Regions from separate parts of the Paenibacillus sp. EKM10P genome, predicted to be linked through region 3. Evidence: riboswitches for the same ligand, from Rfam matches in the RefSeq annotation. Region 3 holds a riboswitch; each other region holds the start of a gene.

Evidence for each region. A riboswitch is a leader RNA that binds a small molecule or an ion and turns the genes downstream of it on or off. The one in region 3 is predicted to bind glycine.
Region 1: another riboswitch for glycine. It lies ahead of sdaAB (L-serine ammonia-lyase, iron-sulfur-dependent subunit beta); the one in region 3 lies ahead of gcvT (glycine cleavage system aminomethyltransferase GcvT).
Region 2: another riboswitch for glycine. It lies ahead of HFE01_RS21595 (alanine/glycine:cation symporter family protein); the one in region 3 lies ahead of gcvT (glycine cleavage system aminomethyltransferase GcvT).

What each region holds. Positions count from the first base shown of each region.
Region 1 is NZ_JAALET010000017.1:15,337-18,616, forward strand. Features, by position in the region: gene sdaAA (L-serine ammonia-lyase, iron-sulfur-dependent, subunit alpha) at 1-823, opposite strand, end outside; gene sdaAB (L-serine ammonia-lyase, iron-sulfur-dependent subunit beta) at 813-1,502, opposite strand; glycine riboswitch at 1,714-1,828, opposite strand; gene HFE01_RS24040 (DUF6359 domain-containing protein) at 2,043-3,280, shown strand, end outside.
Region 2 is NZ_JAALET010000012.1:76,691-79,970, forward strand. Features, by position in the region: gene HFE01_RS21595 (alanine/glycine:cation symporter family protein) at 1-1,141, opposite strand, end outside; glycine riboswitch at 1,299-1,393, opposite strand; glycine riboswitch at 1,405-1,489, opposite strand; gene HFE01_RS21600 (glycoside hydrolase family 1 protein) at 1,658-3,115, opposite strand.
Region 3 is NZ_JAALET010000008.1:89,764-93,043, forward strand. Features, by position in the region: gene gcvPA (aminomethyl-transferring glycine dehydrogenase subunit GcvPA) at 1-413, opposite strand, end outside; gene gcvT (glycine cleavage system aminomethyltransferase GcvT) at 537-1,637, opposite strand; glycine riboswitch at 1,717-1,813, opposite strand; glycine riboswitch at 1,827-1,900, opposite strand; gene gcvH (glycine cleavage system protein GcvH) at 2,309-2,707, shown strand; gene HFE01_RS18200 (PTS mannitol transporter subunit IIBC) at 3,126-3,280, shown strand, end outside.

The DNA.
Region 1 (3,280 bases), on a different contig from region 3:
AGCCGCCTTTGGCGGTCTCGCGGTGCTTCGACGGCATCGCGCTGCCGACTTCAAGCATTACGTCAATGACTTCGTCAGACGGAATGGCGCTGCGCACACCCGCCAAAGCCATATCCGCTGCGGCAAGTGCGGTCACGGCTCCCAGCCCGTTGCGCACGATGCACGGAATCTCGACGAGTCCGGCGACGGGGTCGCAAATCAGACCGAGCGTGTTCTTGAGCGCTAGGCCTACGGCGTGAACGGCCTGCTCAGGTGTGCCGCCGCGTAGCTCGACCATAGCTCCAGCGGCCATCCCGATGGCTGAGCCAATCTCAGCCTGACAGCCTCCCTCCGCGCCGGAAATGAAGGAATTGTTGGCGATGACGTAGCCAATGGCTCCGGCTGCGAACAAGCCGTGCACCATATGCTCATCATCCCAGCCGAACCGCTCCTGCGCACTAATGAACACACCGGGGATGACTCCACAAGAGCCAGCAGTGGGCGTAGCCACAATACGCCCCATGGACGCATTAACCTCCGACACGGAGAGCGCATAAGCCATGGCGAGTGCAGAGGCGTCGCCGGAGCAGGTTTCTCCTGCCCGCAGATACTCGGCCAGACGCTTGCCATCACCGCCCGTTAATCCACTGCGGGAAACGGTGTCTTGCGTCTGACCACGATGAACGGCCTCCTTCATGACTTCATAATAATCAGACATTTGGCGGAAGATTTCTTCTTCCGTTGTATTCGTCTCTTGTACCTGCTCTTGAATCATCAGGCGGCCAATCGTGGTGGATTCCTCCGCGCATATGGCGCTGATTTCATGCAGATGGCTAAATCGCATCAGATTCAGCTCCTTTTTTCAAATTAATCATTTTAATTTCGTACATATGTGGTAAGGATCGTAGTTTTGCGATCAGTTCAGCCGTAGGAGGACTGTCCGTTTCGATGGCGGTAAGTGCTTCTCCATCTCGGCCTTTGCGATCCACATGCATATAGGCAATGTTAATGTCGGCAGCGCCGAGTGCTGAAGTCACCGCACCTAATGTGCCGGGCTTATCCGAGTGAAGAAGCACCAACGTAGCCAGCTCCCCGGTCAGGTTGACTCGGAATTCGTTGAGCTGCTGGACATGGATGCTGCCGCCGCCGATGGAGGAGCCCAGCAGTGTGCGCTGATCCTCACCCTTCCACAGTTCAAAACGGACGGTATTTGGATGGGGCGCGGGTAGTCCGCTGACGGCAAACTCCACGGCCATTCCAGCCTGCGCCGCCCATTGCTCGGCATCTGGAATTCGGTGGTCGTCTGTATCGTAATTGAGCAGGCCTGCGATGAGTGCTAGGTCTGTACCGTGTCCTTTGTAGGTGTCGGCGAAGGAGCCGTACAGTGTCATGCGGGCACGGTCCGGCTGCATCCCGAGCCAGTGACGGGCAACGCGTGCAAGCCGCACCGCGCCTGCAGTGTGTGAACTGGAAGGTCCGGTCATGGCCGGACCGATAATGGAAAATACATCTTTGAAACGCATGGTGTGGCCCCCTGTATGTTCTAGTACCATAGTATATGGTATTTCCGCGTTTGTGCGCAGCTATGACGGTTCCTAATGCTGACGTACAATGTGAGCGCAAAAAAGGACAGGATAAGGAAGTTTCCCTTATCTCTGTCCTCGTTACCTGAGAGTTTCGTGCGGTGTCCTTACCGCCTTACCCCTTGGGTGGCTTGCGCTCTCTCCAGAGTTGCGTCAGATGACGATACATGGACCTGAGAGATTATCCGCCAGCCGGGTGCTGACGTCTTGCTCCTTCGGTGCCGCCAGCGTGTAAGCCCCTGGACAGACTCTCCCGTCATCTTCATTCGCGTATACCGTTCTACATATCTTTCTTAGCGTAATGTATGCCGTGCTCGGTGTCAATCGCAGGTTTCAATTTTTACATAAACAGGCGAGTTTCCGATAAAAAAGATTAAAATTTACATAATTATGGATGAAATCAGGAAGGAATTAGAAGATTGACAGCTAATCTGATAGAGGACAAGTACATTTATGGAATTATAGGAGGGATATTGACGTATGGTAAAAGGCTTGCGGTTCACAGGTTCACGCTTGAAAGGGGTGCTGCATCTAGCAGCGATCGTATCGCTGTTGATTGGGATCCTCGTTCCATTCGGTCAGGTCAAGGCAGAGGGAGCATTGACAGTAGACGAAGCACTTCAGCGCCAAGGCAGTGGAGGTACAGTGACGGTGGAAGGCTACATCGTCGGACATGCTACCGGATCGAAAACAGCTAATTTTTCTGCTCCGTTTGCGAATGATTTTAACGTACTGATTGCCGACCAGGCCAATGAACGTAGCACGTCTAATCTATTGGATGTGCAGCTGACATCTGCGTACAGAGGGCAATTTGGGTTAACAGGTCATCCTGAACTGGTCGGCAGCAAAATTCGTGTGACAGGTACGCTTGGTGCCTACAATAATTTTGGTGGAGTAAAAAGTCCAAGCGCTGTGGAACTGGTGAGTGGAAGCGAGCCGGGGGAACCAGGTGAACCTGGCGAACCTGAACCTGGCAACCCGGGTCAACCCGGTACTACACTGCCGGATGGAAAAGGCAAAAAGGTGCTGTTCGATAATACGCACGCACAGACGGCTGGTGCAGCAGATTGGGTCATTGAAGGCGCCTTCTCCGACTTTGCCAATGGATTACGTAATGTAGGCTTTACTGTGAATCAATTGAACCGCCCTATTCCTTTTACTTATGGAGAACAGGCCATAACCTATGATAAGCTGCGCCAATATGATGTGTTCATCATCGGTGAAGCGAATGTGGCCTTTAAGGCATCCGAGCAGGCTGCCCTGCTGCAATATGTGAATAACGGGGGAAGTGTCTTCTTCATCTCCGACCATTATAATGCCGACCGTAACAAAAACCGTTGGGATTCCTCCGAGGTTATGAATGGCTACCGTCGTGGAGCCTATACTAATCCGGCCAAAGGCATGACTGCAGAAGAAGCTGCATCACCGGCGATGCAAGGATTAACAAGCTCCGATTGGCTGGCGACCAACTTTGGTGTTCGTTTCCGTTACAATGCGCTTGGCGATGTAAATGCTACGGACATCGTAGCCGCAGATCAATCCTTCGGCATTACCAAGGGTGTACGCTCGATTGCCATGCATGCGGGATCTACGCTGGCTATTATTGATCCTACCAAAGCCAAAGGAATTGCCTATATCCCGACAGGTACAAAAAAATGGGGCAATGCAGTAGACCAAGGAGTCTATAACGGCGGAGGCCGTGCGGAAGGTCCTTATGC
Region 2 (3,280 bases), on a different contig from region 3:
CCCCAAGCAAGTATTCAACACAGCGTTCCCCGTAATAGTTCCAGCCGAGCATGGTGGTGAATGCGAACATAATCAGGATGATGGTGAGCAGCTCTGCTCCCAGCGGAAATGCACTGGAAAAGGCTTGCTGAGTCATCAAGCCTGCATCGGTAGGCCCGCTCCACACCCCGCTAACCAGTAACGTCAACCCGGTCATCACACAAATAACCATCGTATCAATAAATACGCCTGTCATGGAAATCAGCCCTTGTTCCGCAGGCCATTTGGTTTTGGCAGCTGCGGCTGCAATCGGTGCGCTCCCCAATCCAGCTTCGTTGGCAAAAATACCTCTGGCTACCCCACTGCGCATGGCCAGCATAATCGTAGCTCCTGCAAATCCGCCGGTTGCCGATGTAGTTGAAAATGCCGAATGAAGCACAAGCGCAATTGCGGCAGGAAGTTGGTCAGCAAATCGAATCAGTACAATGATACAAATTAATACATACAGGCCTGTTTTAAAAGGAACGACCTTCGTCGATACCTTGGCAATGCTTTTGAGTCCACCAATGGTCACAAGACCTGTAAGGACAGCAATTGTCAGCGCCGTTACAATCGGCGGAACGCCAAAACTGTTTTCAGTCGAAGATACAATCGCCTTGACCTGAGGGAATGTTCCAATTCCGAACAACGCTACCAGCATCCCTGAAAAAGCAAACAGCATCGCCAACGGTTTAAAACGGCGTCCCAGGCCTTTTTCAATATAATACATCGGGCCGCCGGAAAATTGTCCATTCCGATCCTTCACCCGGTATTTTACCGCAAGTACACCTTCCGCATATTTCGTCGCCATCCCAAAGAAGGCTGCAACGACCATCCAGAACAAGGCACCCGGCCCGCCCAGCTTAATGGCCGTCGCTACACCGACAATACTTCCTGTACCGACGGTAGCCGCCAATGCTGTACTCAAAGCCGCAAAACTACTTACATCCCCGCTACCTTCATTCGGGGCCTTACCGATGAGCTTGATCGCCAGGGGCAGGCGGAATACCTGCAACATTTTTAGACGTATGGTCAGCCATAACCCCGTTCCCATAACAAGGATGATGAGAGGCGCCCCCCATATCCAACTACTAATCGTTTCTAACACATGTACCAAATTCATTTCAACCCGCTCCTCCAGCATAGTAGAAAACAAAAAAGAGTCAAATCTGTTGATTCGACTCCTGGAGAGGTTAAAGGCACGAAAAAATACAACCATCTTGTGCAGGATTTCACCTCTAAAAGCTTATAAAAGCCTAGGGCTATCCCTGTCACAGGTTATTCGCGTCTCTGTCCTTTTGCCTGAGAGTTTAAGCAGATGTGATCTGCGGTGCACCTTCGGCGCCCAATTAAGGGTCTCTCCAGAGTTCTGTCCGTTTACGGTCCCTGCTCGTTGCTGTAAATCAGCCTAAGCACCTGAGAGTTTTGCCCCTTCGGTTGGAACTTTCATTCCATCTCCCGCAAACATCAACCAGACATATGAAATTTTTATTCATTATACAGAAAAATTTCAGCTTATTACAAGTGAAAAATTTGTGAAGCCCTCTGAAAGAATCAATAGAGTGTCTATACAAAAAGCGGGTACAGCAGATTGCATCCTGAGGATTTTCTCTGCTGTACCCGCCAAAACGATATGGAATTACAATTCTTCACCGTTGGTTGCTATCACATTTTTATACCAGTTAAATGAGTCCTTTTTGGAGCGTTGAAGCGTTCCGTTACCGTCATCATCCAGATCAACGTAAATAAATCCGTAGCGCTTGGACATTTCGGACGTAGACATGCTCACAAGGTCGATAGGTCCCCAGCTGGTGTAACCAATCAGATCAACACCGTCAGCAATCGCTTCCTTCATTTGGGCAATATGCTGACGCAAGTAATCAATGCGATACGTGTCATGCACAGAGCCGTCTTCTTCTACCTTATCATACGCACCCAGGCCATTTTCCACGATGAACAGTGGCTTTTGATAGCGATCATAAAACGTATTCAGTGTAACACGCAAACCGATCGGATCGATCTGCCATCCCCAGTCGGAAGACTGCAGATACGGATTTTTCACACCGCCTATCAGGTTCCCTGCTGCCTTTTCGCCTTCTGGCCCTGCCGATACGGTCAAGGTCATATAGTAACTAAATGAGATAAAATCGACCGTGTTATTTTTCAAAATTTCGGCATCGCCGGGTTCTGTCTGGATCACAATATTATTTTCTTCAAAATAGCGGTTCATATAGTTGGGATATTCCCCACGAGCATGCACATCCGTAAAGAACAGGTTCATTTGATTTTCATGCTGTGCTTTCAGGATATCTTCTGGGTTACACGTATGTGGGTAGCTTTCAATGCGGGCCAGCATACAGCCGATCTGAGCACCCGGAATGATCTCATGTCCCCGTTTGGTCGCCAATGCACTTGCTACAAATTGATGGTGCAATGCTTGATATATCGCTTGTTGCTTGTTTTCTACACGGTCAATAACCACACCTCCGCCTGTAAACGGGCTCATAGTCATGACATTAATTTCGTTAAAGGGCAGCCAGTATTTTACTTTATCCTTATAGCGTGTAAATACCGTTTCGGCATATTTTACGTAATGATCCACGACTTCGCGTCCCAACCAGCCATTATACTTCTGTGTCAGACCTAGCGGTGTTTCATAATGCGACAGTGTTACCAAAGGCTCAATACCATACTTGCGCAGCTCATCGAATACATTGTCGTAGAATTGCAATCCCGCTTCATTCGGCTCGGCATCATATCCATTCGGGAAAATCCGCGACCAGTGGATGGACATCCGGAATACTTTAAAGCCCATTTCTGCAAACAAGGCAATATCTTCTTTGTAGTGGTGGTAAAAGTCCACACCTTCACGCTTTGGAAAACGGGCGTTTACCTTCCCTGCCAAGATGTCCTCCAGTCGTTCGGACGAAATTTCTATAGCATGATCGTTCTTACGTTCTGATTTAGGTACATAGGCTATCATGTCTGCGCTGGACAGACCTTTTCCATCTACGTCAAAAGCACCTTCCAATTGGTTGGCTGCAGTTGCCCCGCCCCAGAGGAAGTTTTTCGGGAATCCTTTTAGCGTCTTCGTCATGGTATGAAAACCTCTTTCCTTAATTTAATGTTTTCACTTTAGTCAGTAACCCGTCAGGTGCTGCAATGCGAATCCATAACTAACGGTAACCGTTCTCCTTTGAAATGCATCGACAGATGCTTTAAAATAGACGTAATGCCCTCATAAAGCATCCTAATTGTTGTA
Region 3 (3,280 bases):
TCGTACATACTGGCATTAGCTACTGCCATGCCTGTCAATTCGCAAATATACGACTGAAATTCAAAAATGGCTTGCAGCTCGCCCTGGCTTACTTCCGGCTGATAGGGGGTGTAGGCTGTGTAAAATTCGGAACGTGAGGTGATGTGCTGAATGACGGACGGAATATGATGATCATAAATACCTGCACCAAGAAAGCTGGCATGTGTATCTGTATTGGCATTGTGCCCGGCCAGCTCGGCCATGTGGCGAGTTAGGGCTCTTTCGTCGAGCCGAGAGGAAAGAGGGAGTTCCCCTTGGTATCGAATTGCCTCTGGAATGTCACTGAATAAATCATCAATGGATGATACGCCCACCACACGCAGCATTTCGGTTTGATCTTGTTCGGTCATGGGGAGATAGCGATGCTGCTTCATAAGTTCTGGCTCCTTTCGAAAAGCAAAATTTAGATAGTAAATTAGCTAATACATAATCGTAGTTGGAAAATCCAGAATTTCGTATCTGACATGATCGCTTTTTTAGAGTGAAGAGGATTAAGATCAGCGTGACCGTTTATAAAAGGGGGCTGGGACCACTTCCGCACGCAGGCGTTTACCTCGAATTTCGACCTCTAACGGTGTAGATAGGGTGCTAAAACGACTGTCCACCAGGGCTAGCCCCAAATTACGCTTCAAGGTGGGCGATTGAGTCCCCGTTGTGACCTCACCAATGTGTTGGCCTTCCGCGAAGACTGGATAATGAGCGCGCGGGATACCGCGGTCAATCATTTCCAGCCCGATCAACTTGCGAGGAATTCCTTGTTCTTTCTGGTGTTGCAGTGCTTCTCTGCCGATAAAATCTCCTTTATTCAGCTTGACGAAGAAACCTAAACCAGCCTCAAGCGGTGAAATGGTGGCAGATAACTCTTGTCCGTACAGCGGCAGCCGTGCCTCAAACCGCAGTGTATCGCGAGCACCAAGCCCAGCGGGAATTAGCCCATACGATTCACCGCAACGAAGCAAACCATTCCACACGGCGGGTGCTTCCTCAGCAGGTATATAAAATTCAAAACCGTCTTCCCCGGTATATCCGGTTCGGGAGACGAGTGCTTTTGCTCCGAACAATTGCACGTTCTCATGGAATCGGAAAGATGCCAGATTCGTAATATCTGCATCTGTCACGGCTGCGGCAATATGTGCTGCTTCCGGTCCTTGTAATGCCAGCAATGCGATCGCATCAGACACATTCTCCAGATGAACCGATGCAGGTACGTGGCGCATGAGCCAATCCCAATCTTTGTCGATGTTGGAGGCATTCACAACGAGCATGTAGCGCTCTGGTCCTTTGCAGTATACAAGCAAGTCATCCACTACGCCTCCATCGGGGTAACACAGGAGTGAATATTGTGCCTGGCCCGGTTCCAACTGGCTGACATCATTCGTGGTTACCCATTGCAAAAAAGCCTCGGCTTCTTTGCCCTCAACCAAAAACTCGCCCATGTGCGAGACATCGAATAAACCCGCGCGTTGCCGGACGGCCTCATGCTCTTTTTGGATGCCGCTAAACTGAACGGGAAGCTCCCACCCGCCAAAGTCAATACAACGAACCCCGGGCTGCGTCCCGTAGGACGAAAATAATGGTGTTCTTCGCAAATTAGACATTTTTTCACTCCTATCCAGTGTAATCGGCTAAACAAAAAAGACAGGCTGAAAGAAACGTATAGACGGCAGTCCATACTCTTCTTTCAGCTCTGTCCTTGATACCAGAAAGTTACCCCGGTGTGAACCAGGTTTCCCCTTGGGTGATCCGCTCTAATCGCGAATGCTCTCCAGAGATGCGTCCGGCAGAGGTCCTTTTGCCTGAGAGATTCACCTGCAATGCAAGTTTACTCCTTCGGCGCTACCTTTTGGATCAACGGTAGGTTACCCGGTTTTGCAGGTAACAACTTGATCCGAGTTCGCGTGCACAACTGTCTCAGAAACGACAACAGCTATGCGAATCTTTTGGGTAGTCTCTCCCTCCGCGTTCATCCGCGTTTGCAGTTGTCGGGGTATTTCCAAAAGCATTTGCTATAACCCATTAATACGCAAATTCATTCAAAATGTCAATAAAAATGTCATATAAAACAATCCAAAAAACATTTAATGTATAAATAAGGATATGTAAGCGTTTGTTACAAGTTATCATTTTTTAATATTCTATGCTATATGAGATAACATGAAGTATTTTTGTTAGTATTATTGACATGAGTGTTCATGTTGTCATAATCTTAACCTGTCTAATACAGGTGATTAAAAGCATTTTATTCATGTGGAAGTGAGGCGAAAGCAGGATGAGTGAAGTGAAACGGGAACTTTGGTATACAGACGAACATGAGTGGGTTCAGCGCACAGCAGACGGGACGTTGCGGATCGGCATTACAGACTTTGCACAGCATCAACTGGGTGATATTGTTTTTGTGGAATTACCTGGGGCGGGAGCAACGATTGAACAGGGGGCAGAGATTGGTACAATTGAATCGGTGAAGACCGTATCCGACCTTTTTGCTCCGGTGGCGGGAACCGTATTGAAAGTAAATGAAGCTCTGGAAAGCACACCTGAGCTGGTGAATGAATCTCCCTATGAAAAGGGTTGGATGATTGAAGTAGAGATGGGCAATGATGTCGAGGAAGCTCTGAGCAAGCTGCTGTCTGCGGATCAGTACGAGCAGTTGATTTCGGATGAACAATAATGAGCAATATAAGATGGAATATTAGCGCTTTATTCTAAATTTTTATATGGATATTGAATTGAATAAAAGCATCGTTAGTCCGCTCGTTTTGTGTATATAATAGTCGCTATGATCTGACATGGCGGCTATTTTTTTGTTGTCTTTTAGAAGGCGTAATTACGTCGATTATTAGATTTAGAGGTGAGCTCCTCTACATAAGGTGCAGATTTACAGCACTGTTTTTTCGACTAATTTCTATTGTTATCGTTCATATTAAGAAGAATTATGCAGGTATAATACGTTATTTTAAATTTAAATGTTGTCATCAACGTTCATGACGAAAGTACGTTTTCATTTCGTTGATGAAGATAGCGCTGTCATTTAGTATGAATTTTAAGAAAAGGTAGTGATGCTATTTACTCACAAGGAGGATATGAATATGAGCACAGTGGACACAAAGTCCAGTCCAAACGGTGGCGCTCGTGTCGCCGTACAACGTTTTGGCCGTTTTCTCAGCGGTATGGTGATGCCGAATATGGGAGCCTTTATTGCGTGGGGATTAATTACAGCACTCTTTATTCCGACCGGGTGGTT